2 regions of the Heyndrickxia sp. FW510-T9 genome follow, and region 2 is predicted to be linked to the other one. Evidence: riboswitches for the same ligand, from Rfam matches in the RefSeq annotation. Region 2 holds a riboswitch; the other holds the start of a gene.
What was found. A riboswitch is a leader RNA that binds a small molecule or an ion and turns the genes downstream of it on or off. The one in region 2 is predicted to bind lysine.
Positions count from the first base shown of each region.

Region 1 (22,879 bases), on a different contig from region 2:
GCAACAAGTAATGCGGTTTCTATATCTGGACTATTTCCTTCCATTTCTCTCGCCTGCAAAAGAAAATTTGCTGCAGTCTCATAATTTTTCATTTCCAACTGTTCTATTCCCATGGAGAGAAGACGTTGTGGCAGACCTGGGAAATAAACGATATTCTCTTTCTTTTTTAGCTTTTTACCTTTTCTCATTTTTGTTACCGCCTTTACCATAATCGGGAATAGTGTAGCATATAAATGAGGGAATTTACAAAAAGGCCTATCATCCAATTTTAATTACAATACGTTGTTGGCCAATCTACACTTCTTTCGCTTCGGAAAAGCTGCCTCAAGCTGATAGACAAACATGTTATTAGGAACAAAAAAAGCCTACCATAAGGTAAGCTTGTATGTATTAGTTTATGGCGTCCCAGGAGGGATTCGAACCCCCGACCCACAGCTTAGAAGGCTGTTGCTCTATCCTGCTGAGCTACTGGGACATTATAATATTTAATTATAAAGTTTGAAATGAAAATTAAGTATATCCCGTCCAGCTCTCAGAAAGATTATTCAAGATGTTGCTCGATCTGTACGCTGAAGTGTTGCTTCGTAGCGTATTCGGTCGTGCTGAGCTACTGGGACATTTTAATTTATGTCATATTCTCTTTAAGACATTTTTTATTATATTTGTATATCATCTGTTTGTCAACAGATTTTAAGAAAAATATTATTAAAACTTTCCTATTGCAGTAAATATTTACTGCAATAGGTTTTTATTATAATACAAATAGATGTCTTAATGGAAGTAGTTCTTGATGATTGTTTGTATAAAATTTAGTTGTTATTTGATGGTCAATTTTTTCAACAATTGCATATGTCTTTTCCTTGCGACCTCGCGGCATAAATATACTACCAGGATTTAAAAATAATGTTCCATCTATCATTTCAGCTCCAAGTGCATGAGAATGACCAAAGAACACAAAATCAGCATCCACTTCTTTCGCTTTATAGGAAAGATTCATTAAGGTCATTTTGACATTATAATGATGTCCATGTGTAACAAAAATGGTATTGCCTTTAATGTTTTCTTTAATATCGAGAGGGAATGTACGATCATAATCACAATTTCCCCTAACACTTAAAAAACCTTGCATTTCATTACTGTCAGCCTGTAATTCTGAATCTCCACAGTGGATCATAGCATCAACTTTATTATGATATTTATTCTTTATCTCACCTAATTCACTTGTTAATCCATGACTATCACTCACCACTAGTAACTTCATTCCCCATCATCCTAATCAATTTAGTATATCTTCAATAATGGCTCTTTTCTTAAACATAGTAAGTTTATAATGATAAATCCCAGAACAGAAATTCTTCATTCTTTTTTGGAATGGATAATAATCTCCTTTAAGAAAAGATGCCCCGAAACTACACCTTATAAAGAAGTTTAAACAATGTGCGAAAAACAACAACTTATGCGAAAACAGTTTCAATCATAGAAATAAGTTTTTGAATCGCTTTAGCACGATGACTAATTTGATTTTTTTCTTCCGACGGTATTTCAGCCATTGTTAAACCCCTATCTTTTATAGAAAATATTGGATCATAGCCAAAACCATTTGTCCCGCGCTTCTCTCTCAATATTTCTCCTTCACAAATGCCAGAAACAGTTCTTGTTATTTCACCAGGAATGGCTAGAGCAATAGCACAATAAAATCTTGCAGTTCGCTTCTCCAGTGGTACTTGCTCCATTTCGGAAAGCACCTTGCGAATATTTGCTTCATCATTCTTGTCGCTACCTGCAAACCTAGCGGAGAAAATACCTGGTCTACCATTTAATGCATCTACGATTAGACCGCTATCATCCGAGATAACCATTGTTTGAAACTGCTTAGCTATTGCTTCCGCTTTTAAAATTGCATTTTCTTCAAACGTTTTTCCTGTCTCTTCAATATCAGAAACATCAGGAAAATCTAACAAAGTTAGTACCTTAATTTCATATGGAGAAAACAGTTTTTCAAATTCTTTCGCTTTTCCTATATTTTTTGTTGCGATAATGACTTGTTTGTTCTCCAGTATACTTTTATTCATTTATATTACCCTCTATTTTGGAAGAAATATCACCGAGTACTTGTTTTTGATAGTCGATTAATTCCTTAATCCCTTTTTGAGCAGTATCTAATAATTGCTGAAGCTCCTCGGCAGAAAATGTGGCCTCTTCTCCAGTACCTTGTAGTTCAACAAATTTTCCATTACCGGTCATAACAACATTCATATCTACTTCTGCAGTACTATCCTCTGCATAGTTCAGGTCTAATGCAACCCCAGTTTCTTTTAGAATTCCTACACTCGTTGCGGCCAAATAATCTGTTATAGGAAATTTTTTAATCGCTTTTCTCTCATACAATTTGTTCAGTGCTGATGTCATAGCGACAAATGCACCTGTAATGGAAGCAGTTCTTGTTCCACCATCGGCTTGAATCACGTCGCAGTCTATCCAGACAGTCCTCTCACCAATTTGCTCCAAATCAACAACAGCCCTTAATGCCCGGCCAATTAAACGTTGAATTTCCATTGTTCTACCTGAAACTTTTCCTTTTGAAGACTCACGAATATTTCTTTGCTCTGTGGCGCGCGGAAGCATAGAATATTCTGCAGTAATCCAGCCTTTTCCACTACCCCTCATAAAAGGAGGAACTCTATCTTCAATACTAGCATTACATATGACTTTCGTATCACCAACTGTAATAAGTACCGAACCTTCAGGATGTATTAAATAATTGCTTTCTATATGTATTGGCCGTAATTGATCTGCATTTCTACCATCTACTCTCAAAAATTTTTACCTCCTTTTGAACTAGCGCTGTTTTCGTATTAATTCTACTTTTGATGAAAAAGCAGCAAGACTTAAGAAAATAGCCTACATGAAAGAAGAGGCGGCATGAGCCGACCTCTAGTTACATTCTTTAGTATATCAAAAAATAGTCATTAAAAACTACCTGTGTTAACTTTTTCAGGTCTTGTTACTGGTTCTTCTAATGACTTTCCTTTCTCATCAATCAGCTTCGTGTTTCCATTCACTTCAATTGATACCTTCTTAATGTCCGGTAACTCTGTTAGTGAAAGTACTAATGGATTTAATACTTCATCAGAGATTATCTTTTGTTCAAAGCTGCTGATAATTTCTTCATTAAAATTAAGAGTTACATTTCCATTCTTCACTGTTGGATCTGACAATAATTTTACGTCAGAATTAAATGCACTAAGAAGATTGGAATTTTGATTTGGGCCATTTGCTAATGCACTTACAACTGCTTTAATATCATTATTTTCCGTATTTCCAATACGTTTCGTCACAGGTACATAATATACTTCTTCAGCATTGTTTTGCGCAGGGTAATAGACCGTTAGTGGATGAGTATTAGTAATATCAACAACTCCAGATGCATCAAGATTAATACCATCTTTCCTAGACAAGCCATTTGGATTAATCGGAGTTCCATTAACAGGCATTTGTGAAAGCTTATAGCCATTCACTTTGATTTCCACTTTTTTCACATTGTTAAATTGTGTAAGTGTCCATGTAATAGACTCAAGAATTTTTTGTTCATCTTCTGCTTTATATTTTTTAAAATCATTTGAAAAATCAGCAGTAGCTGTCCCATCTTTAATCGCGACATCTACTTGTGTATTTGCCGGCAACATTGCTTGAAAACCATTTGGAAGCATTTCTTCAATAGGACCATCTTTCACTAAATATTCAAGAGCTTGTTTCGCAACACTTGTTGTATTTGGCAGTGCCAGTGTTTGCGCAACCACATAGCCATTTTTGTCCATTAAGTATAGCTCCGTCATTACCGAATTCTCGTCTACTTTCGTATTAGTCTTCGTTCCTTCTTGCTTTCCGTAAGAAACCTTTTGTGGCGGATCAATTTGATCTTTTTTTTCGCTGTTAAACAGTCCACATCCTGAAAGATACATGCTTGAAGCAAGTACGGTAACAGCAATGGTATTCTTAACCTTTTTAGACATTTTGTACTCCTCCTAACGACAGTTTGTACTACTATTTATACGAGCTATCCGATTGAATTAGACCCTATAAAATAAAAAAAAGAAACCATCTTATTAAAAAATGGTTTCTCCTAAATAAATCGTTTCTACGTTTTCTATATTTTGTTCTAACCAATCTGAAGCAATTGCAGAAAATAGTTTATTAGAGCCAGTAGTAAAAAATTTATGCTTTGGCGAAGTATCAGCAAGGTTAAAAATATCATGAAAATAAAGAATCGTACTGACCTCTCTTGCTGTTTCTTCCCCGGAGCTAATAATTTGTATATGCTCACCCATTGCTTGCTTTATAAGATCTTCAAGCAGTGGATAATGAGTACAACCTAGAATAAGTATATCAATATCAGACTCGCGAATTGGTTCAAGAGATTCATAGACAATTTTTTCAGCTAATGGTCCATGGTATTCGCCACTCTCCACTAAGGGAACGAATTTAGGACATGCAAGAGATGTGATTTTAACACGTCTATTAATTGATTTTAAGGCTTTTTCATAAGCGCCGCTATTAACGGTCCCAACCGTACCGAGAACACCAATCTTAAAGCTTTTTGTCAACTTTAAGGCAGCTCTCGCACCTGGGTAGATAACACCAAGTACGGGTATTTTAATTACGGATCTAATTTCATCTAGAACGACTGCAGTTGCAGTATTACAAGCAATAACAAGCATTTTAATATTATATCTCATTAAGAAATTAGTCATTTCCCAAGTAAAAGCTTTTACTTCTTCAACAGGTCGTGGACCATAAGGACAACGCGCAGTATCTCCAACATAATAAATAGTTTCATTTGGCAATTGGCGCATAACTTCCTTCACAACGGTCAACCCACCAACCCCTGAATCAATAATTCCTATTGGATGTTTCAAGCATCTCGCCTCATTCTGTCTTCATTTCATGGTGTAGTTTAATTAGATTGTCTTTTAATTTTAAAACTTCATCAGACGAAAAATTTTTTAAAATATCCTGCAAATAAACTTGTCTCTTTTTAATTACTTCATCAATCATTTTATTCCCTTTGTCCAATAAGTGAATTCTTACAACTCGACGATCGTGGGCATCCTTAACACGGACTACTAATTCATTCTTTTCCATACGATCAATTAAATCAGTTGTTGTACTAAATGCCAAATACATTTTATTCGACAATTCACCAATTGTCATATCACCTTCTTCAAATAGCCATTGAAGAGCTACGAATTGTGGTGGAGTAATTGTATAATTACTAAGGAGCTCACGTCCCTTTTGTTTTATAATTGCAGATATATACCGTAGATCTTTCTCTATTCTAGCAACAGTATTTAATTCATGCTGTATTAATTCACTCTCATTAATCATATTTGCAAACCCCCAATTAAAACAAATAAGCATCTACAAACATTGTCACCTTTTTTAATTGAAATTTCAAGAAAGATTTATTTACATACTAGGAAAAACATATGATATCCTACAATTCAATCTTGGGTTAATACAGGATATTGCAGAATTTTTCACATAAACAAAACCGACTGCCATCAGCAGCCGGTTTTGTTTAAAGCTTAAGCTCTCCCATGCGTAGAAGTTCTACCACAGCTTGAGAACGCCCCTTGACCCCAAGCTTTTGCATGGCATTGGAAATATGATTTCGAACTGTTTTTTCACTGATAAACAATTCGCTTGCAATTTCTTTCGTTGTTTTGTCTTGGACTAGCAGTTCGAACACTTCTCTTTCTCTTTTTGTAAGCAGCGGTTTGTGTGTGAATTCGTTGTCCTTCAACTATTGTAACCCTCCTTGCCTTCGCCAGCTTTAAACCGCGGGGATGGGTATTTTGATTGTCAGAATATCATATGTGAAAGAAATAATGAGAGTGACATCTAGAGACAACGAAAAAAAGAAAAAAAAGAAAAATGTGCTATTTTCTTGGTTCAGATTAACTGCTTTTAATTATTTTCCTTCAACAACTTACACTTTTCTTCCTCTTCCCATGGTACACCCTTTCCTGTTATAGTAGACATTTGTACCATTGCCCCTCTTCCAACAAGACATACCTCCGCTTTTTGGTTAATCGCTAGATAATGAAGATCAACGGAAGAGTTTCCGACTTGATTAGCTTTTACAAAAAGATGAAGGGTATCTCCAAAAAATATTGGTTTTATATAATCGCATTGCAAATCAGCTACAACTGGAATAGCATCTTTTTTATTCGTTACCCATTCTTCCATGAAGCCTTTATGATTTAAGAATTCAATTCTTGCTTCTTCAAAATATGTAAAAGCAACGGTATTGTTAAGATGACCAAACATGTCCGTTTCAGAAAACCTAACCTTAATGGGATGAAAAAAGGAAAATTCATCTTTCCAAACTGAAAGCTCCTCTATATAAGATATTTTTTCCACTGGTATTCTCTCCTTTCTCCAGAAATGAATGAATGTTCATTCTTTTCTTTTTATTATATCTTGCTTAGCAATCATAAAAAAGGGGAGATTCTATAATCTAATAAAGTAATTCCCAAAATAAAAAAAGATCTTCAGTTTAAAACTGAAGATCTTTTTATACTCTAGGAAATAATAAAATTTCACATTGTGGATAACATTTTATATTAGTTATCTGCGTCTAGCTACTGCGCCTATCGGCTAGCGAATTTCTCCGTCTCCTCCCTACGATAAGTCAACATCAGTTCGTGGACTACCTCACTGTGTTTCCTTTATCTCAGTCGAAGACTACGAAATTCGTACGCCGATAAACAAGGCGCTTCCACATTTGTTATTAATCAACCATGTTATCGCTTCCGAAGAAGTTTTTAAACATTTGAAATGATGTAGAGCGGTTTAAGGAAGCAATCGAAGTTGTTAAAGGAATACCTTTGGGACAAGACTGTACACAGTTTTGCGAGTTACCGCAATTAGCAAGTCCTCCATCTCCCATGATAGCTTCAAGACGCTCATCTTTATTCATTGCACCTGTTGGATGGCTGTTGAATAAACGTACTTGTGATAATGGAGCGGGTCCAATAAAATTCGATTTGCTATTTACATTTGGACATGCTTCAAGACAAACACCGCAAGTCATACATTTAGAAAGTTCATATGCCCATTGGCGTTTTTTCTCAGGCATACGAGGACCTTCCCCAAGATCATATGTGCCGTCAATTGGAATCCATGCTTTCACTTTTTTAAGTGAATCAAACATACGACTGCGGTCAACTTGCAAATCCCTTACAACTGGGAATGTACGCATTGGCGCTAATCTAATTGGTTGTTCCAATTTATCAACGAGTGCTGAACAAGATTGTCTTGGCTTTCCGTTGATTACCATTGAACAAGCCCCACATACTTCTTCCAAACAGTTCATATCCCAAGTAACTGGAGTTGTTTTTTCACCATTAGCATTAACAGGATTTCGGCGAATTTCCATTAATGATGAAATTACGTTCATATTTGGACGATACGGGAGTTCAAATGTCTCCTCATAAGGCGCTGAATTCGGATTATCTTGGCGTGTAATGATAAAACGTACCGTTTTTTGTTCACTCATCCTTATTTCTCCTCTTTCTTTTAAGTATTATCGCGTACAACGAGGCTGTATAAGGGATACATCAATATCCGCAAAGTTATCTATCAAATATTAATGTTTTTTTGTATAGTCACGTTCGCGAGGTTTAATTAAAGATACATCAACTTCTTCATAGCTAAATTTAGGTGTGTTGTTAGCAGCATCATAATCAGCTAAAGTTGTTTTCAAGAACTCTTCATCATTACGTTTAGGGAAATCTGGTTTGTAATGAGCTCCACGGCTTTCATTACGATTTAATGCACCAATTGTAATAACGCGTGCAAGCTGTAACATATTTTGTAATTGACGAGTAAACGCCGCAGCTTGATTACTCCATTTCGCTGTATCGTTTACATTGATATTTTTATAACGTTCCATCAATTCAAGAATTTTATTATCTGTTTTTTGAAGTCTATCGTTATAACGGACTACGGTAACATTATCTGTCATCCATTCGCCTAGTTCCTTATGAAGTACATAAGCATTTTCCGTACCATTTAGAGATAGAATGTTATTCCATTTTTCTTCTTCTGTTTTAACTGCATTATCAAAAATAGTAGAGGATAAACCGTCTGTACTATTTTCTAATCCTTCAATATAGTTAACCGCTTCTGGTCCCGCAACCATTCCACCATAAATTGCAGATAATAATGAGTTTGCACCTAAGCGATTCCCACCATGTTGAGAGAAGTCACATTCTCCACAAGCAAATAAACCTTCGATGTTTGTATGTTGCTTATAATCAACCCATAAGCCACCCATTGAATAGTGAACAGCTGGGAATATCTTCATAGGAACTTTATGTGGATCTTCTCCAACGAATTTTTCATAAATTTCAATGATTCCACCAAGCTTCACGTCAAGTTCATGTGGATCTTTATGTGAAAGGTCAAGGTAAACCATATTTTCACCATTGATTCCAAGTTTTTGATCAACACATACATTAAATATCTCACGTGTTGCAATATCTCGAGGAACTAGGTTTCCATATGCAGGATATTTCTCTTCTAAAAAATACCAAGGCTTACCATCTTTATATGTCCAAATTCGTCCACCTTCACCACGAGCAGATTCACTCATAAGGCGAAGCTTGTCATCCCCTGGGATAGCTGTAGGATGAATTTGAATGAATTCACCATTTGCATAAGTAGCACCTTGTTGGTAAACAATAGATGCTGCTGATCCTGTATTAATAATAGAGTTAGTAGATTTACCAAAAATAATACCAGGTCCACCAGAAGCCATAATAACTGCATCTGCTTCAAATGCTTTTATCTCCATTGAAGTCAGGTTTTGAGCTACTATTCCACGGCAAACTCCGTCATCATCTTTTACTATTCCTAAAAACTCCCAGCCTTCATACTTATTCACAAGTCCGGCAACTTCATGACGGCGTACTTGTTCATCAAGTGCATACAATAGCTGTTGACCTGTAGTAGCACCTGCAAACGCAGTACGGTGATGTTGTGTACCACCAAAACGTCTAAAATCTAATAATCCTTCTGGAGTACGGTTAAACATAACTCCCATGCGGTCAAATAAATGGATAATTCCTGGTGCCGCATCACACATTGCTTTTACAGGAGGTTGGTTTGCTAAAAAGTCTCCTCCATAAACCGTGTCATCAAAATGGATCCAAGGTGAATCTCCTTCACCTTTTGTATTTACCGCACCATTTATTCCACCTTGTGCACACACAGAGTGAGAACGTTTAACTGGTACTAAAGAAAATAAATCTGCTTTTTTTCCTGCTTCTGCTATTTTAACTGTTGCCATCAAGCCGGCTAACCCACCACCGACTACGATGATTTTTCCCTTACTCATCGTGACTCACTCCTTTTTAAAACTAAAAAACCGATATAAGGCCTTTTACTTTGAACCTATGTCATCATCAAAGGTGTTAGAGATCGGGCCTAAAGAACACTGATGAATGTTTCCGATAAAAATAAGAAAGTAAAAGACTTTCTTTCCTTTTTCCTTATGCAAACCATCCTGGATAAGCAAAAGCGAATAGTGCGCGTAAACCGATAATAGACAAGATTACAAACACTACTATCATCACATAAGATGATATTTGTTGTGAACGTGGTGATTGTGTAATGCCCCAGCTTACTAAGAATGACCATAATCCATTAGAGAAATGGAAAATAGTAGCGATTACTCCAATTATGTACCAAATGAACATGGCTGGATTAGATAGAATACTTTGCATCATATTGAAATCCAGTGATTCCTGGCCAAGTGCCACTTTAATTCTAGTTTCATATACATGCCATACAAGAAAAATAAAGACAATGACACCTGATACACGTTGCAATAAAAACATCCAGTTTCGGAAAAATCCTAGTCTGCCTACATTATTTTGTGCTGTAAATGCAATATAAAATCCGTAAATTGCATGAAACAGCAGTGGTAAATAAATAAGAAAAATTTCAAGGAAAATGAGAAATGGCAGACTTTCCATAAATGAAACTGCATGGTTAAAAGATGCTGCGCCATGTGTTGCAAAATGGTTCACTACTAAATGCACGACTAAGAAAGCACCAATAGGAATAACCCCTAGCAATGAATGTATTCTGCGATTTATAAATTCACGATTTCCGGCCACAATTTACCCCCCTTAGAATTTAACATGCATAGCAAAATCTTCTAATAATTTTTGTACTATCATTTCCCTTACTATGCATCAAGTTTTATGCTTTTATGTGACATAACCATTTTACTCCCGCTTAGTTTAAGCGTCAAGGAAACGAATACAGAAATTAGTCGAATACTGTTTTCGTATAACGGATTGTTTTTCACAAATTGTTTTAATTCTTAAGTTTAACTTAAGAACAGCTATCTATTCTTAAAAAGGCTAGTAATATTTATGGCTATTAAAGAAAACATTATAATCTTCTCTTACAAAAACAGTAAAGTTTAAGAAAAGAGCCTTGTCGTATAATGCCAATACTGTTTATCCTTCTCTCACATATACTTTTAAGAATAAATTTTTAAAAAGAATTATAAAATGTAATTTTTGGCTACGATTTTGTAAAAATTTTTTATCAAACTGATTGCTTTTTTTGTATATAATAACCTTATAAGAGGCGGTTTTCACATTAATTGTGGCTTTTCGTCATTATTTATAAATGCTAATATAGATTGGTGTCGGGGCATCTTTTCTTATGGAATTTTCCATTCTTAACTTAAATAGGGTTGTAACCAAAACCTTTCGTATACAAATACACCCAAGTTTAAGAAAAGAGCCTTATAGAAAGAGGGGAATAAATTGAGATCAACATTATCATTAGAGCAAGAAAATAAAGAAAATACAGAACAGTTATCACTCCCTGCCTTTGGCTATGAATTAATTAGAGAAATATTACTACCTGAATTGCTTGGCAAGGAAACACCGGAAATTTTATATTGGGCAGGCAAGCATCTTGCGCGGAAGTTTCCGTTACTATCTTTAGATGAGGTTATTACTTTTTTCGAGGAAGCTGGTTGGGGCAACTTAAAGATTATGAAAGAAGATAAGCATGGCATGGAATTTGAGTTAACAAGCCCACTTATTTCGCGACACTTAAAATTAAAAACAGATGGGTGCTATAAGCTTGAAGCTGGTTTTTTAGCAGAACAGATTCAAACTCAAAAAAAAGTAAGAACAGAAGCATATGAAGAAGTTATGAAGAAAACTCAATCGATTCGACTGACTCTTCGCTGGGATCGGAAGGATACATTCATTTAACGGTTGATCTCATTACGACAAAAAAAGCCTGAAAAAATCAGGCTTTTTTTTGTCGCGAGTATTAATTCACCTTTTGTTCTACGGCATCTAGACCAAATGCTGAATGAAGAATCTGTGCAGCATTTACCATTTGGGATACTTCTAAGACGGTTGAAACCTTAATCTCTGATGTACTGACCATTTTAATTTGTATTTCATTTTCCATTAGACTTTCAAACATTTTTGCTGCAACACCAGGGTTTGATATCATTCCAGAGCCAATAATAGATACCTTCGCTAAACCAGACTCATATTCGAAATGATCAAAACAAAGTTCTTTTTGTTTTGCCTCTAATAATTGAATGGTATCCCGTAAATCCCCGTGCTTAATGGTAAAAGAAAGATATGGATTCTCTCCAACCGTCTGGTTTTGAATAATAATATCTACATTTATATTTTCGGCAGCCAATGTAGTAAAAATGCCAGATAGATTTGTTAATTTATTTTTCAAACCAAAAACAGTGATCCTTGTTATTTCATCCTCAAATGCAACTCCACGAACAATTAAACTTTTCTCCACTTGAACTTCCTCCTCAATAACGGTTCCTTCTTCTATCACCATACTTGAACATACTTCTAACGGTACATGATAATTTTTTGCAAACTCAACTGCTCGAGAATGAAGCACACCAGCTCCAAGATTTGCTAATTCCAACATTTCATCGTATGAAACAGCATTCAACTTTCTTGCTGATGGGATATAGCGGGGATCAGACGTGTATACCCCCGTTACATCTGTGTAAATCATGCATTTATCCGCACGAAGCGCTGCAGCAAGTGCTACCGCTGATGTATCAGAACCGCCTCTGCCCAGAGTCGTGATTTCATCATTGTCTGCAATACCTTGGAAACCTGCTACAATGACAATACGATTAGCTTGCAAATGCGATTGAATTTTTGTTTGATCAATGTTTAATATTCTTGCATTATTATGAACATTTTCCGTTAATATTCCAGCTTGCCAGCCTGTTAAAGAAACAGCATCAAAGCCAGCTTCAACTAATGCGATTGACAATAAAGAAATGGTCACTTGTTCACCAGTTGATAAAAGCATATCCATTTCACGCTTACTTGGATATGGAGAAAGCTCCTTTGCCAATGTTACAAGCTGATCCGTTGTTTTCCCCATTGCTGACACAACGACAACAACGTCATTTCCTTTCTTCTTCTCTGCGATGACTCTCGTTACAGTATTACGAATTCTCTCGATTGTCCCAACGGATGTCCCACCAAACTTCTGTACAACTAAACCCACCATTTTCGCCTGCTTTCGTAGTATAATCAATTTATTTGGTGTTTACGAAAGGCTCTTTCTTAAACTTCGCTGCTTTTGTATAAGAAAACTCTAGGTAACAACATTATCTTGGTTAAAAATGTATAAATTATAAAACGAAAAAATGCCCCGAAGCTACTCTAGGTTAGTATTCATAACGATTTACGAAAAACAACAATTTATACGAAAAAAGCCTTACTAAAACATGCATTCCTAAAGAGCTAAAAAGAGCAATGAGAATTATATCTCATTGCTCTAGTGAATACGTAAAATAATAACTAATACGAAAATCACAAACACGAGATAGCTCTCCAAGATGTTCTGTAACACCTTGACAATCCTACACTTATTCAATGCAGAACCAGCGGAAATTGAAAATGAGCCAATTTCCACTTCGGCAAAACTTCCTTTCATCGCTTTTCATCGAAACTCACTTTTCTCAAAGCTCTTACTGATAAGTTTTGCACCTCTATCACTTATAATATTACTGTGATAAATAATTTAATTTCTATATATTATACCTTAAAAAAAATTTTTTGACTATGCTAACTTTCCAGTCTCTCCGCCAAAATTTCTGCTACATTCTGAGGAATTCCAATCTCTACAAATTCTTCAAATGTAGCTTCTTTCATTTTTTTCAGCGACCCAAAATGTCTAAGTAGTTGTTTTTTTCGTTTTTCCCCAATTCCAGGAATATCGTCGAGTATTGATTGAAATGCTGACTTTCCTCTAAGCTGACGATGAAATGTAATTGCAAATCGATGGACCTCGTCTTGAATTCTTTGCAATAAGTAAAATTCTTGGCTATTTCTTCCTAATGGCACGATTTCTAAAGGGTTTCCGTATAACAACTGAGAGGTTTTATGCTTTTCATCTTTCGCAAGTCCTGCGACAGGAATATCTAATCCGAGTTCATTCTCTAATATATCTTTTGCCGTATCAATTTGCCCTTTTCCACCATCTATAATAATTAAATCGGCCATCGGTAAGCCTTCCTTTAAAACCCTGCTGTATCTTCTTCTTATTACTTCACGCATGGACTCGTAATCATCCGGTCCTTTTACCGTTTTTATTTTGTATTTTCGATATTCCTTTTTTTCAGGCTTCCCATCAATAAAAACTATCATTGCAGATACAGGATCAGTTCCTTGAATATTTGAATTATCAAATGCTTCTATTCGATGAGGTGTGTATATCCCCATTTTGTCTCCGAGTAATTCGACCGCTTTTATCGTTCTTTCTTCGTCTTTCTCAATTAAGGCAAATTTCTCTTTGAGGGCAATAGTTGCGTTTTTTTCTGCTAGCTTTACTAAATCTTTTTTCGCACCAATTTTTGGCTGAACAATTTTTACTTCTAATAATTGCTCAGCCATTTCCATGTCAACTTCTTTTGGAATAAGAATTTCTTTAGGTTTGAAATGATTAGGTAGGAGGTAAAATTGACCGATAAACGTCAGAAATTCCTCTTCAGGCTCATTATAAATCGGAAACAGTGACACATCTCTTTCAATCAGTTTCCCTTGGCGGATGAAAAATACTTGTACACACATCCAACCTTTGTCTACTGCATATCCAAACACATCTCGGTCCGTGAAATCGTTCATTGTCATTTTCTGCTTTTCCATAGTTGTTTCAATATGAGTTATTTGGTCACGGTACTCCATCGCTCTTTCGAATTCTAAATTTTCAGCGGCTTGCTCCATTTTTTTTGTTAAATCCATTTTTATTTCTCGATAACCGCCATTTAAGAATCTAGTAATATCATCAATCATATTTCGATACGTATCCTCTTTCACTTCATTAACACATGGGGCCAAACACTGGCCTAAATGGTAGTATAAGCAAACACGATCCGGAAGAGTGGAGCATTTTCGTAATGGGTAGATTCTATCTAATAGTTTTTTTGTTTCGTTAGCTGCCTGTACATTCGGATATGGGCCAAAATATTTACCCTTATCTTTCTTGACTTTCCTTGTGGTAATCAAACGCGGGTGTCGTTCATTCGTTAGTTTAATGTATGGATAGCTTTTATCGTCTTTTAACATGACATTATATTTCGGATCATGTTTTTTGATTAAATTCATTTCAAGAATTAAAGCTTCTATGTTCGAAGAGGTTACGATATATTCGAAATCCTCAATTTCACTTACAAGTCTTTGCGTTTTTCCATCATGTGTACCAGTAAAATAGGACCTAACTCGATTTTTTAAAATCTTTGCTTTCCCTACATAAATGATGGTGCCTTGTCGATCTTTCATTAAATAACAACCTGGCTGATCAGGCAGGAGGGCAAGTTTATTTTTAATGATTTCGTTCATGTCTTTCACCTTTCAAAAAATCCGAGTCGTAAGACTCGGATTTCGTTTTCACTTTAAATTATAAAATTCACACTGTGGATAACCTTTTATAAAAGTTGTCTACGTCTAGCTACAGGTGAAATTTGTACTTCAATTTCAATAGCGCCTATCGGCTAGCGGATTTCTCAGTCGCAGACTACGAAATCCGCTAGCCGATGAGCAAGACGCTTTCGCATTTGTTCTTTATGCGTGATTATTAATAAACTCTACTAATGCTTCTTTTGGTTGATAACCGATAACTTTACCCACTTCTTTTCCGTCTTTCAATAAAATAAGAGTCGGGATGCTCATTACACCAAATTTGCTTGCTGTTTCTTGGTTTTCATCAACATCTAATTTAGTAATTTTCACTTTATCACCAAGTTCTGCATCTACTTCCTCAAGAACTGGAGCAATCATTTTACAAGGTCCACACCATGTAGCCCAAAAATCTACTAAAACTAAACCTTGGCCTGTTTCGGCAGCAAAGTTTCCATCTGTAACATGAGTTATTGCCATTTTCACTTGCCTCCTAATTTTTAACGTTAATGAAAGTATATCATCCTAATGAAAATGTTGCTAATGAAATGATTCAATATTACATTTCCCTTCGATATCTTCATTATTCACCAGCCATAATAGTAATCCAAACCTACATATTTTTCAAACGAAGTGAATTTAATACAACAGAGACGGAGCTAAATGCCATAGCCGCACTTGCAAACCAAGGGGGCAATATCCCTATCATCGCCAAAGGTATGCAGATGAAATTATAAATGAATGCCCAAGTAAAATTTTGCTTTATATTGACCATTGTTTTCCTACTAATCAAAATTGCATCAGCTAGTCTATTTAAATCACCATTCATAATAGTTACATCACCGGCCTCAATAGCTATATCCGTCCCAGTCCCAAGAGCTACCCCAACATCAGCCATTGATAGTGCTGGAGCATCATTAATTCCATCTCCAACCATCATTATTTTATTTCCAGCTTTTTGAGAAGTTTTAATCCATTCTGCCTTTCTTTGTGGCGAAACTTCTGCTTCAAAATAATTAATTCCTGTTTTTTTGGCAATGCTTTTAGTCGTACTTGGATTATCACCGGATAGCATAACAACCTTCAAACCCATTCTCTTTAAACGTGTAATTGCCTGTTTTGCTGATTTTTTCATTTCATCTCTTACTGCAATAATCCCATGAATTCTATTATCTATAGAAACAAGCATGACGGTCTTACCCTCTTGCTCAAATTTTTCAACCTGTTTGTGAACTTGTAAATGGTCCATCCTTTGTTGGTTTTTAAAAAACCTTGCGCTTGCAATTACAACTTTTTTATCATTCACAGTTCCTTGAACTCCGTATCCAACTAGTACTTCCGTATTTGTTGCTATAGGAATATCTGTGACTTTTCTTTTGATTTCCTCCACAATTGAACTGCCAATAGGATGGTTAGCCCCATTTTCGATTGAACCGACAAGCTGCAGAAATAAATGTTGATCCATATTCCGAATTAATATTTCTGTAACTTGCGGCCGTCCTTTTGTGATAGTTCCCGTTTTATCGAGTACTACAATATTATTTTTACTGATTAACTCAATCATTCGGCCTTCTTTAATAAGGATACCTTGCTTTGCGGCTTGACCACTTCCAACCATAATCGACATAGGGGTAGCTAAACCTAATGCACATGGGCAAGAAATAATCAAAACAGCGATCATATTCACGGTAGCTTCATTCATAACACCTGGAGCTAAAATATAGTACCAAATAAGAAATGTCATGATTCCAAGAATAAAAACGATTGGAACAAATATCGAGGTAAATCGGTCTGCTATGTTTTGAATAGGTGGCTTGGATAATTGCGCTTCTTCAACGATATGAATGATTTTTGATAAAAGTGTCTCGGTATGATCTTTTGTTGCTTTTAATTGAATAACACTATTTAGATTAATGGTGCCTGCATATACTAGATCTCCCTTTTTTTTCTCAACTGGAATGCTTTCACCTGATAGCATAGATTCATTTATCGTGGTAAATCCACTAATAACTTGTCCGTCAATAGGGATTCTTTCTCCTGGCTTAGCTAAAATAATGTCCCCAGGAATAATGTCTTTAATCGATTTATTTACCTCATTACCATTTTCAAGGATTGTAGCTGAATTCACTTTTAATTTATGTAAAGAATGAATGGCATCCAAAGTTTTTCTTTTTGTTTTAGCCTCCATTAGTTTTCCAACTAAGACAAAAGTAATGATTAACACACTGGTTTCAAAGTGTAAATGAATGGGATTACCAACATGGTCCATATGTAATGATCGAACAGTAAGATAATGAGAATAAAAATAGGCAGACGTTGTACTAATTACGACAAGCACATCCATCGTTGCTCCTCGATTTTTAATCGAATTCCAAGCCCCTTTGTAAAATGGATAAGCTATAATAAATTGGACAGGTGTTGCTATTAAAAGTTGAAACCAAGGATTTAAAAAAATTCTCGGCAAATAGAAATTAAACCAATCCGCCTGAACAAACATCGTCAGCACTAATGGAATTGCAAACAATATAGAAAATATCACTTTCAAAGTTAACGAAGCAATTTCTGCATCTTTTTTCTCCTCTTCCTTGTAATCTTTATGATTTAACAAGCTTGGAGAATATCCTAATTTATTTATCCTTTCCAGTATTTTTAATTTATTAGTATAGTCGGAATCATAGACAATTCTTCCTTTTTCGGTAGCTAAATTTACGTTTACATCAAAAATTCCTTCCATTTTCAATACAGATTTTTCAATTCTCCCGGAGCATGCACTACAATACATTCCTTTAATGTCAAGATGGAGAGTTTCTATCAAATGTAATCACCAGCTTCTAATTGTCCATTATTATTAAGTATATTAAGTGATTTTCCAACTAGAACTATTGTATAAATTCATTAGAACATTTACCGTTCCTTTACTGATGTATTTTTGAACACCTTCTCTAAACTAAAATTGAATGAAATACTTAACTTATGCATCAAAAACATGATTACTCCTGCAAATTGTTGATCATATTTTGTGTTAAATGGGAATGGCAGCAAGTGGTTTAAATATGCTGGAGGTATGCAAAGGGCTGTCATATGGGAAAAAAGTGGAGAGTTATTTGGATCAAATGGAAGAATGATTAGTAATAAGCATGCTGGAGTAATAATCATTGCAGTTAATCTTGCATAATTCTTTTTATCCATAAATCGGTTTTCGATATTACCATTACGTATACAAATCGGAAGCCACATAATCATGGATAAAATAAACATAATCCATAAATATGCTTCGTGATAATCAGAGTTTTCCATAATCCGAATTGCTGTTATCGGTAAGTGGTATAGAAACAATGCTATACCAAAGAGAAACAGAGCAAAAATGGTGATCATCCTAACAATTTGGAGATTCCTTTTATTAAGATATTTTAATTGCAAAATGGATGGTGGAAGACCTAGCAAAAGTGAAGGTGGAATAAAAAAATAAATTATGCTCATTTGTAACATATGTGTACTGAAAGATAAATGGGTTATTACGTTAAGTGGACTTCCTCTTAGCAGATATAGGAAACATAAAGCACCTAAGAAAAGAATTGGTTGAATTTTATGATCATATCTTTTTAGTCTACCTTTCCTAGGCAAATACAAGTATGCTAATGCTATAAATAATAGAATAACAAATAGCGATACATTCCATGTATATTGATCTTTTAAAATGGAAAAAAGCATATCTGCACCACCATCCTAAGGTATGTATCCATATAATAAATGCTTTTTTCTTAAACAATATTCTGTTAAAAAGAAAAAGTGCAAAGAATATTGCTATTCTTTGCACTTTTTTTCAAATATTCGTATTATGATTGTGCTACTTTCAGCTTTTTGAATTCTTCGGTCAGCATTGGAACTACTTCGAATAAGTCACCAACGATACCGTAGTCTGCCACTTTAAAGATATTCGCTTCCGGGTCTTTATTAATAGCAACGATTACCTTTGAATTGCTCATCCCAGCTAAATGCTGAATGGCACCTGAAATTCCACAAGCAATATAAAGATCTGGAGTAACTACTTTACCTGTTTGACCAATTTGCAAGGAATAATCGCAATAGTCAGCATCACAAGCTCCACGTGAAGCTCCTACTGCACCGCCAAGTACATTTGCAAGCTCTTTCAACGGTTCGAAGCCTTCAGTGCTTTTCACACCGCGGCCACCAGCAATGACTACTTTTGCTTCCGATAGATCCACGCCTTCACTTGCCTTGCGAACAACTTCTTTAATGATCGTACGAAGGTCCTTAATGTCGACAGAAATAGAGGTTACATCACCTGTTTTCCCTTCATCCTTCTGTAACGCGTTAACATTATTTGGACGAACAGATGCAAAAATAATTCCGTCTGTTACAATCTTCTTCTCAAAAGCCTTACCAGAGTAAATCGGACGAGTAAATACTAGATTCCCCCCTGCTACCTCAACACTAATAGCATCTGAGATAAGACCAGTATTTAACTTACTCGCAATTTTTGGTGATAAGTCTTTTCCAAGAGCAGTATGACCGAATACGATCCCATCAGGACTTTCGCTGTCTACAACTGCCATGAAGGCTTGGGAATAACCATCAGATGAATATTGTTTTAATTTTACATCCTCTACTACTACTACTCTATCGGCACCATATTGAATTAATTCATTCGCCAAACTTGATACTGATTCCCCGATTAATACACCAACAACTTCTCCACTTTCAGCAACCGTTTTTCCAGCTGCAATAGCTTCGAATGAAACATTTCGAAGTGAACCGTCACGAACCTCACCTAGTACTAGAACTTTTCTTGCCATTAGAAATTACCTCCCTGTATGTTCAGAAATATACCGTTTTGTATAATAGGTTGTTGACTCTTTTAAAATCAAACTACTTTTGCTTCCTTGTGCAGAAGCTCAACTAATTCTTTTACTTGTTCACCTAATTCGCCTTCGAGAATTTTCCCTGCTTCTTTTTTAGGCGGTAAATAAACTTCAATTGTTTTTGTCATTGCTTGCACTTCATCTTCATCTAAATCTAAATCATCTAGTTCTAGCTCTTCTAACGGCTTTTTCTTAGCTTTCATAATTCCTGGTAAGGATGGATAACGCGGCTCATTCAAGCCTTGTTGTGCCGTAACTAACAACGGTAAGGATGTTTCAATGACTTCAGAGTCCCCTTCCACATCACGGACTACCGTTACTTTGTCGCCTTCGATAGTCAATTTTGTAATTGTAGTTACATATGGAATATTTAATAGGTCTGCAACCCTTGGTCCAACCTGACCTGAGCTATTATCAATTGCCACATTACCACCAATAATCAAATCTGCTTCTTTATCCTTCAAATATTCAGCTAAGATCTTTGCAGTCGTAAATTGATCAGCGAAATCTAAGTCATCCTCAGTATTAATAAGAACAGCTTTATCAGCACCCATTGCTAATGCAGTTCGAAGTTGCTTTTCTGTTTCTTCATTTCCTACAGAAATAACAGTTACTTCGCCACCATGCTCATCGCGAACTTGGATCGCTTCTTCGACAGCATATTCATCGTATGGATTAATGATAAATTCAGCGCCGTCTTCATTGATTTGCCCATTTGCAAGTGATATTTTTTCCTCTGTATCGAATGTTCTTTTCAATAATACAAAAATATTCATGCTAAACCCTCCTAGATTTTATAAACATTTTGTGAGTTTCAAAGATTAAGATAATTTTTGATAAAAAAAGTATAAGCGCCTTGCTCACCCGCTAGTCGATAGGAGCTGGACAAAGTTTAAATTCATTAAATTTCTTCGTTCTATTCTCCTTTAAAGTTCGGCTCACGCTTCTCAATGAATGCTGCAATTCCCTCTTGCCCATCCATCGATTTGAAAACTTTCCCAAAAAGTTCCGACTCGCGAGCAACACCTTTATAAAAGTTTTCCGATTTTCCATAGTTTAATAGTTCAATTGCGGCTCCAATCGATACAGGGCTTTTCCCCGCAATTTTTAATGCCATTTCTTTTGCCTTTGGCATTAATTCTTCTTCAGAATATGCATGATTAGCAAGACCCCATTCTACTGCCTCTAATCCAGAAATTGGTTCACTCGTAAATAACATCTCCATAGCTTTTGGCATACCTACATAGCGTGGTAAGCGCTGAGTACCGGCAAACCCGGGAACTAAACCTAATTGGAGTTCCGGTAAACCAAGTTTGGCTGTTTCTGTTACAAGTCTAATATGACATGACATTGCTAACTCTAATCCGCCACCTAGTGCGGCACCATGGATAGCAGCAATGACCGGCTTTCGAAATTTTTCAATTCTTTCAAACAAATCTTGTCCTTTTTTAGCTAGCTTACCGAATTCCTCTTCTGTTTCAATAGTGGTAAATTCTTTAATATCTGCCCCAGCTGAGAAAAAGCGTCCTTCTCCATGAAGTAAAACCACTCTTATATCATTACTTGCTTCTACCTCATCAAATACTAATGAAAGCTCTTCCAAAAGTCCAGATGCAAGTGCATTTGCAGGTGGCCTATGGATGGTGACAAAAGCTATATGATTCTCTTTCGTTACTGTCAAAAATTCCATTCCCGCTCTCCTCCCTCATTCTTTGATGATCCTTTCAGCAGGGAAAATCCCCTATTAAAATTAAGCCATATTCTTGTGCATTTTGTCCACTACATCTGTTAAAAATGGCATTTTCTTATAATTTAATGATATAAACACACTCATTTATGTTTTGAAAAAATTTTTTATGAATAATAATGTCCGTAAATAAAAGAAGCTAAGATAAAATTAAACGGAAGCGGCAGCTTTAATAAATAATCGGTGAACATCTGGTGCCAGTGCCACTAAATCATATTTTTCTTCATTCATTACCCAGGTAGTCACAATTTCATCGATGGTACCAAAAATCATTTGTCTGAATACTCTTGTATCTAATTTTGAATCAAATTCACCTGTTTCCTTGCCGAATTGGAGAATTTCATCAACTAATTGTAAATAACCTTTAAGTACATCATTAATTTTCAAACGTAATTCTTTATTAGATTGACGCAACTCTAACTGTGTCACAACAGCCATCTGATGGTCTTCTGATAAGATTTGAAAATGACTTTCTATCATTACGAATAACTTCTCAGCAGCAGTTTCTTTTCCTGTAATTCCTTTTCGAATTTTTTCAATAAAGGAACCCATTTTCTCTTGAAACAATGAAATCAATATATCTTCTTTATTTTTAAAGTAAAGATAAATTGTACCGTCAGCAACTCCAGCTTCCTTGGCGATTTTGGAGACCTGTGCATGATGGTAACCATTTTCTGCAATTACAATAACTGCAGCATCTATTATTTGTTTGTATTTTGGTTTATTACTTTTCAAACGTATATGCTCCTCCATTCTTTAAGTGAGAGGTTATGGTTGATTTAGAAGATATTAATTAATAGGTTCTTTTCATTCAGTTATGACTAGGATATAATATTATTAAATATTCGGAAAAATATGAATGAATATTCATTCATATTTTTATATTAATTTCAAATCGTCACAATGTCAAGAATATTTAGTGCAAAAATGAAGAGCCTTTTGGGGCTCTGAATTAACCTCTACCCTATTTTATCTTGTTCTTGTTGCTTCTTTCTTTCTTCCTCGATTAATGTTCTTCGTAATATTTTCCCAACAGCTGTTTTAGGTAGATCCTTTCGAAATTCGTATATTCTTGGGATTTTATATGCCGCTAAATATTTTCTTGTAAATGTATTTAGCTCATCCTCTGTAACGACTGCATTTTCCTTTAACACAATATATGCCTTGACGGTTTCTCCTCGATAAAGGTCAGGAACACCTGCTACAACAACCTCTTGTATATCCGGATGCTCATACAACACTTCTTCCACTTC
Region 1 is NZ_JBYSWK010000005.1:1,685-24,563, reverse strand. Features, by position in the region: gene AC3WJF_RS04060 (tetratricopeptide repeat protein) at 1-188, opposite strand, end outside; tRNA gene AC3WJF_RS04055 (tRNA-Arg) at 399-475, opposite strand; gene AC3WJF_RS04050 (metallophosphoesterase) at 752-1,261, opposite strand; gene AC3WJF_RS04045 (XTP/dITP diphosphatase) at 1,455-2,072, opposite strand; gene rph (ribonuclease PH) at 2,065-2,817, opposite strand; gene AC3WJF_RS04035 (GerMN domain-containing protein) at 2,970-4,013, opposite strand; gene racE (glutamate racemase) at 4,107-4,916, opposite strand; gene AC3WJF_RS04025 (MarR family winged helix-turn-helix transcriptional regulator) at 4,927-5,385, opposite strand; gene AC3WJF_RS04020 (helix-turn-helix domain-containing protein) at 5,579-5,803, opposite strand; gene AC3WJF_RS04015 (acyl-CoA thioesterase) at 5,968-6,423, opposite strand; gene sdhB (succinate dehydrogenase iron-sulfur subunit) at 6,794-7,561, opposite strand; gene sdhA (succinate dehydrogenase flavoprotein subunit) at 7,652-9,403, opposite strand; gene AC3WJF_RS04000 (succinate dehydrogenase cytochrome b558 subunit) at 9,558-10,187, opposite strand; gene AC3WJF_RS03995 (YslB family protein) at 10,851-11,309, shown strand; gene AC3WJF_RS03990 (aspartate kinase) at 11,371-12,603, opposite strand; lysine riboswitch at 12,918-13,101, opposite strand; gene uvrC (excinuclease ABC subunit UvrC) at 13,167-14,939, opposite strand; gene trxA (thioredoxin) at 15,162-15,476, opposite strand; gene AC3WJF_RS03975 (heavy metal translocating P-type ATPase) at 15,610-17,811, opposite strand; gene AC3WJF_RS03970 (cytochrome c oxidase assembly protein) at 17,901-18,707, opposite strand; gene AC3WJF_RS03965 (electron transfer flavoprotein subunit alpha/FixB family protein) at 18,833-19,813, opposite strand; gene AC3WJF_RS03960 (electron transfer flavoprotein subunit beta/FixA family protein) at 19,882-20,655, opposite strand; gene AC3WJF_RS03955 (enoyl-CoA hydratase) at 20,796-21,569, opposite strand; gene fadR (fatty acid metabolism transcriptional regulator FadR) at 21,777-22,361, opposite strand; gene AC3WJF_RS03945 (AMP-binding protein) at 22,586-22,879, opposite strand, start outside.
Region 1: it holds a riboswitch for lysine, as region 2 does, so the genes downstream of both, AC3WJF_RS03990 (aspartate kinase) here and AC3WJF_RS18805 (amino acid permease) in region 2, are expected to answer to the same signal.

Region 2 (11,229 bases):
GGGAGGTAGTTCACGAGCTGATGTTGACTTATCGTAGGGAGAAGACGGAGAAATCCACTAGCCGATAGGCGCTGTAGCTGGACAATACGAAATGCGAAAGTGACATAGTTCTAGCATACAAAATAAAGTTTATACATTCTTACTTTTTAAGAAACAATAATAATATGAACATATTTTAAGGAGAATCATCCATGTACAGCTCAATCAAACGATTTTTAATCGGAAGACCATTGAAATCCCATGAATTAGGTGAGCAAAAATTATCTAAATTAAAAGCTCTTGCTATTCTTTCATCGGATGCTTTATCATCGGTTGCTTATGGAACGGAGCAAATATTAATTGTTTTAGCATCCGTTAGCACGTTAGCCCTATGGTATAACATTCCAATTGGTGTGGGAGTTCTTTTTCTTTTATTGGCATTGACCCTTTCTTATAGACAAATTATTTTTTCTTATCCACAAGGTGGTGGCGCCTATCTTGTATCTAAGGAAAACCTCGGGGTGAATTCCGGGTTAATCGCAGGTGGATCTTTACTTGTCGACTATATATTAACGGTTGCTGTTAGTATCTCATCAGGTACTGATGCCATTACATCTGCATTTCCTGTATTGCATCCCTTTAATGTTGAAATCGCTGTTTTTCTTGTGATATTAATTACGATTCTGAATTTGCGTGGATTAACGGAATCCGCAACTGTTTTAGCTTATCCTGTCTATTTATTTGTATTTGCGATTATTTTCTTAATCATTGTAGGCATTTATAAAGTGGCTACAGGACAAATATCTCCTAATCTACATCCTCATTTAGGGACACCTGTTGCGGGGATATCATTATTCTTGTTATTACGTGCCTTTTCAACCGGATGTTCGGCATTAACAGGTGTAGAAGCAATATCGAACGCTATACCGAATTTTAAAGATCCTGCTCCTAAAAATGCTGCAACAACGTTAGCATTGATGGGAGGAATTCTTGCCGTCCTATTTTCGGGTATTACTTTTTTATCCTATTGGTACGGAATCTCTCCAAGTCCAACGGAGACTGTTGTTTCGCAAATCGTATCTCATACATTTGGACGAAATTTCATTTATTACTTTGTGCAAGGTACAACAGCCTTAATCCTAGTTTTAGCTGCAAATACAGGGTTTTCGGCCTTTCCACAGCTAGCTTATAACTTAGCTAAGGACAAATATATGCCGAGGATGTTTACTATGCGGGGAGACCGCTTAGGCTATTCAAATGGAATCATTTTTTTAAGTATTTTATCGATTATTTTAATTATTGGCTTTAAAGCAAGAACGGAGCATCTAATTCCTTTGTATGCAGTTGGTGTTTTCATTCCATTTACTTTATCGCAAACAGGGATGATTTTGAAATGGATGAAACAAAAACCAAAAGGCTGGGTAACAAAATTAATTATCAACTTAGTCGGCGCACTAATTTCTTTTATCGTTTTTTCGATTATTTTTGTAACAAAATTCCATCAGGTTTGGTTTGTCGTGATTTTTCTTCCTGCCGTGGTTTATCTTTTTCATAGTATTCATAAGCACTATAAAACGGTTGGCGAGCAGTTACGTTGCTCTCGTCCAACAATCGAAAAAATTAATGGGAATGTCTTTATTGTACCTGTTGCAGGTATTACGACTGTTGTCGAAAGGTCCATTAATTATGCGAAGTCTTTAACGGATGAAGTAATTGCTGTCTATATTGCTTTTGACAAGGAAGATGAAAAAAGAATGGAACAAAAGTGGGCGGAGTTGAACAATGGAGTACGTTTAGTAACACTCCACTCCTCATACCGAAGCATCATTTATCCATTATGCAAATTTCTAGAAACAGTACAAACGAAGGTAGCTGAAAATGGGTATGTAGTGACCGTATTAGTTCCACAGTTTATTCCGAGAAAAAGATGGCATAATATCTTGCATAATCAATCTGCCTTACTTATCAGAGCTAGGCTGCTTTGGAGTAAAGATATTGTTGTTGCTACACTTCCATATCATTTTAAAAAGTAAGATAAGAAAAGGGCAGACATCTTGCTCACGGCGTACGGTTGAGTGAACTAATTTAAATGAAAAAAACTTATACTTTCTTATCATTAATTTTTAGAGGGTGGAATTATTAATTCCAGCCCTCTTTTTCCTTTTTCATTTGCAATATCTATTGATTTTTGTCGAAAACACACTATAATATAACAATGTACAAATTGAATATATAAAAATCCTCATCAATCCGGTGAGGTAGAGGTCGCGACTATTAATAGTAAAACGGATGAAATGCTAAGAACATTAATGACTCCGTTTGAAAGGAATTAGTCGCCGAAGTTAAACCATTTTCTTTGGATGGTTTGGCTGGGGCTGTCTCCAAACAGGAACAGAACTGTCACGTTTGTCCCTACCAGGCAAACGTGTTGTGCTATCTTTCGGAAGGTATGATGCGGGTATTGTGATAAGCCGTCGATTTTACTTTCGACGGCTTTTTTGATTCCCCTTTCCTTCCTATAAGGTTCCAGACACCCAAACATTGGGTGCCTAGCACCAACAGCAACTAAAAGGGAGTGTAATAACATTGGAAGTACATTCAGAAACAAATGTAAAACATGTTAATAGCGAGGCACAAACATTAAAGCGAAGCCTTAAATCACGTCACTTAACGATGATTTCTCTTGGAGGAACTATCGGAACTGGACTTTTCCTTGCAAGTGGAGGAGCTATCCATACCGCAGGACCAGGAGGAGTGATTGTTGCCTATTTATTAATCGGAATTATGGTTTATTTCCTTATGACTAGTCTTGCAGAAATGGCTGCTTATATGCCGGTTGCCGGTACTTTTAGTACGTATGCTACTAAATTTGTTGATCCTTCATTAGGGTTTGCCCTTGGCTGGAATTATTGGTATAACTGGGCGATAACGATTGCAGCAGAACTTTCCGCAGCGACTATAATTATGAAGTTCTGGTTTCCGCATACACCATCCCTTATTTGGAGTGCGATATGCTTAATCATCATGTTTTTACTTAACTATCTATCTGTCAAAGGCTTTGGTGAAGCGGAATTTTGGTTTTCCATAATAAAAGTTATTACTGTTATTGTGTTTATTATTACCGGCTTTTTAATGATCTTCGGAATTATGGGAAATAACCCAGTAGGCTTTAAAAACTTTACTATTGGAGATGCTCCCTTCCATGGCGGATTCATGGCATTGCTCGGGATCTTTATGGCAGCTGGTTTCTCTTTTCAAGGTACAGAACTTCTCGGAATTGCAGCGGGAGAAAGCGATAATCCTGAAAAAAGCATCCCAAAAGCGGTAAAACAAGTATTTTGGCGCATCCTATTGTTTTATGTTTTTGCCATTCTTGTCATCGGATTATTAATTCCATACACGGATAAACACCTAGCAACCGATAATATTACGATGAGTCCATTTACGATTATTTTTAATAAGGCTGGGATTGCTTTTGCAGCATCTGTAATGAATGCAATTATTTTAACTGCTGTATTATCTGCTGGTAACTCCGGAATGTATGCTTCTACACGAATGTTATGGGATTTAGCACGTCAAGGAAAAGCACCTAAATTTTTGGCTAAGTTAAACAAAAATGGTGTACCAGTAAACGCATTAATCGTTACATCCCTAATCGGAACATTAGCATTCCTCGCTTCCTTTTTCGGAGATGGAGTTGTATACACTTGGCTATTAAATGCTTCAGGTATGTCTGGTTTTATCGCTTGGCTAGGAATTGCCATCAGCCATTATCGCTTCAGGAAAGCATATGCCGCGCAGGGGCGGGATTTAAGTGAGCTTCCTTATCGATCTAAGCTATTCCCATTCGGACCGATTTTCGCTTTTATTCTTTGTGCGATTGTTATCATTGGACAAAATTATCCTGCTTTTATGGCCGATAAAATTGATTGGAACGGAATTTTAGTATCCTATATCGGTCTACCATTATTTATAATCGTTTGGCTTGGATACAAATTTGTAAAGAAAACGAAAGTAATACCTCTTCAGGAATGTGATTTTACCTATAAAAATTAATCTTCTCAAGACCGTCAAATAGACGGTCTTTTTTATGAACCTTTATATATTCAAAAAAACATATGAATTTTTTCATGACGAATAGAACTCTTTTAATTATCAAATTCTAATAATACCTTTTACTGTAGAGGAGGGTCATAAATGGCACAAACCAGACTGACAAGTGCTGAAATTGGCGGACTTTGGTCCACCTATATGAATACCAGTATGGAGTGGTGCCTAATTACGTATTTTCTCCACCATATTAAGGATTCTGAGATAAGAACTATTCTTGAACAAGCTTTAGTGTTCTCAAATAAAAGATTAGAATTTGTAAAAGAAACTTTTTTAAATGAAAATATCCCGATTCCGGACGGCTTCTCAGAAAAAGATATAAACTTAGAAGCGCCACCATTATTTTATGACCCTTTTGCCCTAACCTTTGTCTATTCACTTAGTAAGATGGATATGATTTTATTTTCTTTCATCACAACAAGTATTTGCCGTTTAGATTTACAGGAATATTTCACAACCATTGTAAAAGAAAATACAGATCTTAATGCGGCTTCCACTACTTTATTGTTATCAAAGGGATTGTACGATAGGCCGCCAATGATTCCATATCCTAGTGGGGTAGAATATATTCACAATGAGTCGTATATAAACGGTTTCATTGGCAAAAAGCGGCCATTGAATGTGATCGAAATCACAGAGATCTTTTCCAATATTGAAAGAAATTATTTTGCCATCTTACTTTGTACGGGACTAATTCAAGTAATCAAGGATCCAGAAATTAAAGAGTATTTGAGTAAAGGGAAAGAAATATCGGAGAAGCAGATCAATCTTTTTAATGATGTATTAATGAAGGAAGACCTTCTAGGAATGGTACCTATCAATATGGAGGTTACAGATTCTACCGACTCCCCCTTTTCAGATAAACTCGTCATGACGCTTTTTTCTGCTTTAAATGCCATTGATATTACCCTAATAGGTCATGCTCTTTCTTTTTCCTTTAGAACCGATTTGTCTGTTCATTATAGTAAATTTATCGGAGAAATACTTTTATATTCAAAAAAAGGCTTTGACATTTTAGTTGATCGTAAATGGCTGGAAAAACCACCTGGAGCTCCTGACAGAGGAAAGTTGCAGAATACAAAATAAAAAGAGCAGTGAACATCTTCTGCTCTTTTTCCTCTCCCTAAATATTTCCTGTCGATATTTCTTCCATTCTTACTTGTGGGAGAAGTTAACAATTCAATCCATTTATTAATAGCTGAAACCATAAATTTGGATTGCCCAATAATGGAGGTTGAACTCCCAACATTGGATACAATACTCCTAACTTTTTGAGGAATCCTCCCAACTTTTGCGGATAGCTTCCCAACCTAATTTGGATTGCCCAATAATGGAGGTTGAACTCCCAACATTGGATACAATCCTCCGAACTTTTCGAGGATTCCTCCCATCTTTTGCGGATAGCTTCCTAACCTAATTTGAATTGCTCAATAAATGAGGTTGAGCTCCCAACATTGGATACATTTCTCCCAACCTTTTGAGAATTTCTCCGAACTTTTGTGGAAACCTCCCAACTTTTGTAGAAATCCTCTCAACTCAATATGAAATGTCCAAAATGGAGATCGAACTCCAAACAAGAATACAATCCTCCGAACTTTTTGGGAAAACCGCTAAACTTCAGTTAGAGCTAGACAACATCACGAAAAAAGACACCTTCGAAAAGGTGCCTTTCTAAAATTAAAATTGAATTTTTTCTTCTAGGAATTTTTTCAAATCGCTAATCGGAAGACGAGTTTGTTCCATTGTATCGCGATCCCTCACTGTAACCATTTGATCCTCTACTGAATCAAAATCATAAGTAATACAGAATGGTGTACCGATTTCGTCCTGGCGACGATAACGTTTTCCGATAGATCCCGTTTCATCGAAGTCAACCATATAATCCTTAGCAAGTTCCGCAAAAATCTCGCGAGCACCATCGGATAATTTTTTCGATAATGGTAAAATAGCTGCCTTATACGGTGCTAAAGCTGGATGTAAATGCATTACTGTTCTAGAAGTGCCATCTTCTAACGCTTCTTCTTCATAAGAATCAATTAGGTAAGCAAGTGTAACACGATCTGCACCAAGTGATGGTTCAATACAATATGGAACATAGCGTTCATTTGTTTCTTGCTCTAGGTAAGTAAAGTCCTCACCTGAGTATTCCATATGTCTCTTCAAATCAAAATCCGTTCTGGAAGCGATACCCCAAAGCTCTCCCCAACCAAACGGGAATTTATATTCAAAGTCTGTTGTTGCATTACTATAATGAGATAATTCCTCGTCTGAGTGATCGCGAAGACGAAGATTTTCTTCTTTTATACCTAATGTTAAAAGCCAGTTCTTCGCATTGCCCTTCCAATAATCGAACCATTTTAACTCTTCGCCAGGCTTACAGAAGAATTCAAGCTCCATTTGTTCAAATTCACGAGTACGGAATGTAAAATTACCTGGTGTAATTTCATTTCGGAAGCTTTTTCCGATTTGACCAATACCAAATGGCAGCTTCTTACGCATCGTTCTTTGTACATTTTTAAAGTTTACAAAAATACCTTGTGCTGTTTCCGGACGAAGAAAAATTTCATTTGTACTAGATTCCGTTACACCTTGGAAGGTTTTAAACATTAAATTAAATTGGCGGATGCCTGTGAAATCCTTGCTACCGCAATCTGGACAAACAATGTCATGCTCTTTAATGAGTTCTTCCATTCGTGAAAACGGTAGACCATCCACTACCATTTCAATACCCTTTTCTTCGAGAGCATTTTCAATTAGTTTATCAGCACGATGTCTCGCCTTACAATTTTTACAATCAATCATCGGATCGTTAAAATTGCCGATATGTCCAGAAGCTTCCCATGTTCTTGGATTCATTAACACTGCAGAATCCAAACCTACATTATAAGGAGATTCTTGAATAAATTTTTTCCACCAAGCTTTTTTTACATTATTTTTTAACTCCACACCTAATGGACCATAATCCCAAGTATTCGCTAATCCTCCGTAGATTTCAGATCCTGGGAAGACAAATCCTCTATGTTTGGCATGTGAAACAACTTGTTCCATGTTTGTACTCATCATTAATCGCTCCTTTTTTGTAAAAAATAATAAAAGCCCTCATCCTCAGACTCACTCGAGTCTGGGGACGAGAGCTGTACTCACGCGGTTCCACCCCAGTTGATGCACAAATATGTACATCCACTTTCCAATGTATGACTCCAGATTGCCGTTTCACTAAGTCTCTTATTGGGCTTTCACCATCCCCAATTCGCTTGAAAGAAAATTCCTTAGTTACTATAGATCCTTCAACATCATATACTTTATTTTTAATGATTATATTACAAGATGGTTTTCTGGAAGTCAATGTTCATGGAATATTAATTTTTTCAAAATAAGGCTATTGACATTTATAACTTAAAATAATATACTTACTTACATAAAGTAACTTGATGAATAATTTATCGTCAAGTGTGAAAACTATATTCAATCTAATTTTAATTATAATGGAGGAAAATCAAATGACAAAATGTAAATGGGTAGTAGACGCAACACATAGTGGTGTAGATTTTTCTGTAAAACATATGATGGTATCTAAAGTAAAAGGAGCATTTCATTCATTTAATGCTACAATCGAAGCAGATCCAACAAATTTAACAACAGCAAACATTGACTTTACTGTAGATGTGGCAAGCATTGATACACGAAATGCTGATCGAGATGGCCATCTTAAATCAGCGGATTTCTTTGATGCAGAAAAATTCCCTACAATGACATTTAAAGCAACAAGCATCACGAAAAAAGGCGAAGATGAGTACGCTGTGACTGGTGATATGAGCATGCATGGTATAACTCACCCAGAAACATTCAACGTAACATTCGAAGGTGTTGCGAAAGATCCTATGAGCGGTGCAGAAAAAATTGGTTTCAGTGCAGAAGGAAAAGTAAAACGCAGTAATTACGGTTTAACTTGGAATGCAGCTCTTGAAACAGGTGGCGTTCTTGTTGGCGATGACATTAAAATCAATATTGAAATCGAAGCTGGAAAAGAAGCTTAAATTTTTTTGAAAAGTAATGGCTAATTGATGAATAATTTCGTATAATCGAATAAGTAAAATTATCCATTACGGGAAGGAGTGGTCTGTATGAAAATGAAAAAATCTTTTCAACATCCATTCCTTTTTATTCATTTAGGAGCAAGGCATTAGCCTTTGCTCCTTTTTATTTGTCTAAAACGAAGGGAGAGCTTTATTTGGTAAAATATCAACGAGTTTTACTGAAGCTTAGCGGTGGTGCACTTGCAGACCAAAACGGGAATAATTTTGATTCGAGCCGCTTAGAGCACATTGCGAATGAAATTTTATCCGTTGTTCAATTAGGGGTTGAGGTATCCATCGTTGTTGGAGGCGGAAATATTTTCAGAGGGAAGCTAGCCGATGAATGGGGTATTGATCGTGTGGAGGCAGATAATATTGGAACACTCGGAACCATTATTAACAGTTTAATGTTGCGAGGAGTTTTAAAAAGCAAAATGGATAAAGAGGTTAGGGTCATGACATCTATCCCCGTTACAACTGTAGCTGAGCCGTATATTCGCTTAAAAGCGATGAATCATTTGGATAAAGGGTATGTGGTTATTTTTGCAGGTGGTAATGGTCAGCCCTATGTCACAACGGATTACCCGAGTGTTCAAAGGGCACTGGAAACTAACTGCGAAGCAATTCTTGTCGCAAAACAAGGGGTTGATGGAGTTTACACTGGCGATCCGAAACTAGATCCAAGTGCGAAAATGTATACCCACCTTAATTATAATGATGTTGTACAAAACAATTTGAAAGTGATGGACCAATCTGCCTTACTGCTTGCACGTGATCATCGATTACCTGTCCATGTATTTAACTTTGATGAAATCGGTGTGATGAAGAAAATTTGCATGGGGCAACATCTTGGTACATTAATCAGTCATGATAAATCCATTTTGATGTAGATCTGTTGCAAAACAGATCTTTTTCATTGACACATTTATTACCTGGTACTAATATTAGTTATTAATACTAACCAATAAATAGGATGGTGAAATTTTATGTACTCAACAGCTCGAATTACGGCAATCGGTACTTATGTGCCAAATAAAACCTTGCGAAATGAAGATCTAGAGAAAATGGTTGATACAAATGATGAATGGATCGTCCAAAGAACAGGCATGAGAGAAAGAAGAGTGGCGGCAGAAGAAGAATTTGCATCCACCCTTGCATTTAAAGCAATTGAAAATTTAATGGAAACATATAATAAAAGTTTGAAGGATGTTGATTGTATCGTTGTTTCCACCACAACACCGGATTATGCCTTTCCTAGTGTTGCATGTCTAATTCAAGAATATTTTCATATTCCTCATACCGGAGCATTTGATTTAAACGCTACTTGTGCAGGTTTCACCTATGCTCTGCATGTAGCTAATACCTTTATTACTTCTGGCATGCATCAAAAAGTGTTAGTTGTTACAACCGAAACTTTAACAAAGGTAACCGATTATACTGACCGATCCACTTGTATTTTATTCGGAGACGGTGCAGCAGCTGTGTTAGTGGAAAAAGATGAAGATAACCCAAGCTTCCTAGCTACCCATATGGGAACGAATGGAGAAGGTGGGATACATGTTTACCGAACGAATCTGGCTACTACCATGAATGGCGTTCCTTTAAAAGCAGACGGAAATATTGTCCAAAATGGTCGTGAGGTTTATAAGTGGGTATCTAGGACACTCCCTCCTTCCATCGAGAAACTAATGCAAAAAGCTGGAAAGGAACTTAGCGATATTAATTGGTTTGTGCCACATAGCGCGAACCTCCGAATGATTGAATCAATTTGTGAACGTTCTGGTATCTCGATTGAAAAAACTTTAACGAGTGCTGAATTTATGGGGAATACCTCTTCTGTTTCTATTCCTCTTTCTTTGCAGCTTGGAATGAATGATGGCAAAGTCAAAAATGGCGATACTATTATGGTTTATGGATTTGGTGGAGGTCTTACACATGCCGGCCACATTATTCGTTGGGATTTGGATTGACATTCTGAAGGGGTGCCTCATTTTCCGTGAGACACCCCCGTTTTATTTTTGCAAAGGAATAAATATGTTCTCTCTTAATAGGTTCAGGAATACTTCTAGAGCTTTCGTCTGAAAAGGCGTTCTAGTAATGACAGAGAATTCACGATTAATAGGCAGACCTTTGATATCGATAATTTTTAAGGAATCTAATAAAATCTCTTTCTGAATGGTCCAATTGGAAAGCAGGCTAATCCCAAGTCCCGCCTCCACTGATTCTTTAATTAGCTGCGTACTGCCAAACTCCATTAATTTTTTGGGAGTAATGTTCCATTTTTCAAAAAAAGAATCCTGCGCCTCCCTTGTCCCTGAACCAGGTTCACGCACAATCCATGTTTCTTTTTCTAAATTCTTTTTATTTATAGTATGGTGCTTGGATGAAGCCACAATCACCATCGAATCTTCGGCAAGTTTTTCTACAATCAAATTTTTTTCCTTATAATTTCCTTCAACAATTCCCACATCCAGCTGATGATTCGCAACTAACTCTGCGATCTCCGTCGTATTTGCGATTGTTATCGCCGGATCAATATCCGGATAACCTGACTGCAATTTAGCCATGATATGAGGCAGAATGTATTCACCGAATGTATAGCTTGCACCTATGCTCAAGGCACCGCTCGCTTTATTGGTTAGATCATCTACAATTCTTTGCATTTTTGTGTACAAGCCTAGTATCTCCTTCGCATGATGGTAAACAACATCACCCGCTTTATTCAACCGAACATATTTATTTGTTCGCTCCAAAAGCCGCGCTCCAACCATTCTTTCAAGTGTTTGGATATACTGACTGACAGCCGGTTGCGTCATATGAAGTTCCTCTGCAGCACGAGAGAAGTTCCCCTTTTCCACAACCGTAACAAATACATGTAAGTATTGATCCATCACCATTCCCCCTTTTACCTCTATTATATAACTTTACTTATGATTACTATCATAATGATTTATTTTTCTTATTCACAAATTTGTTATATTCTTAAGTTACTAAAGGCTCTATTCTTAAACTTTGTTGCTTTTGACCTTATATACTTCTTCATTTTATAATTTAGGATTTTAAA
Region 2 is NZ_JBYSWK010000049.1:15,936-27,164, forward strand. Features, by position in the region: gene AC3WJF_RS18800 (APC family permease) at 192-2,012, shown strand; lysine riboswitch at 2,231-2,423, shown strand; gene AC3WJF_RS18805 (amino acid permease) at 2,560-4,035, shown strand; gene AC3WJF_RS18810 (DUF3231 family protein) at 4,177-5,175, shown strand; gene AC3WJF_RS18815 (glycine--tRNA ligase) at 5,767-7,149, opposite strand; gene AC3WJF_RS18820 (YceI family protein) at 7,590-8,126, shown strand; gene pyrH (UMP kinase) at 8,321-9,055, shown strand; gene AC3WJF_RS18830 (ketoacyl-ACP synthase III) at 9,152-10,135, shown strand; gene AC3WJF_RS18835 (LysR family transcriptional regulator) at 10,178-11,056, opposite strand.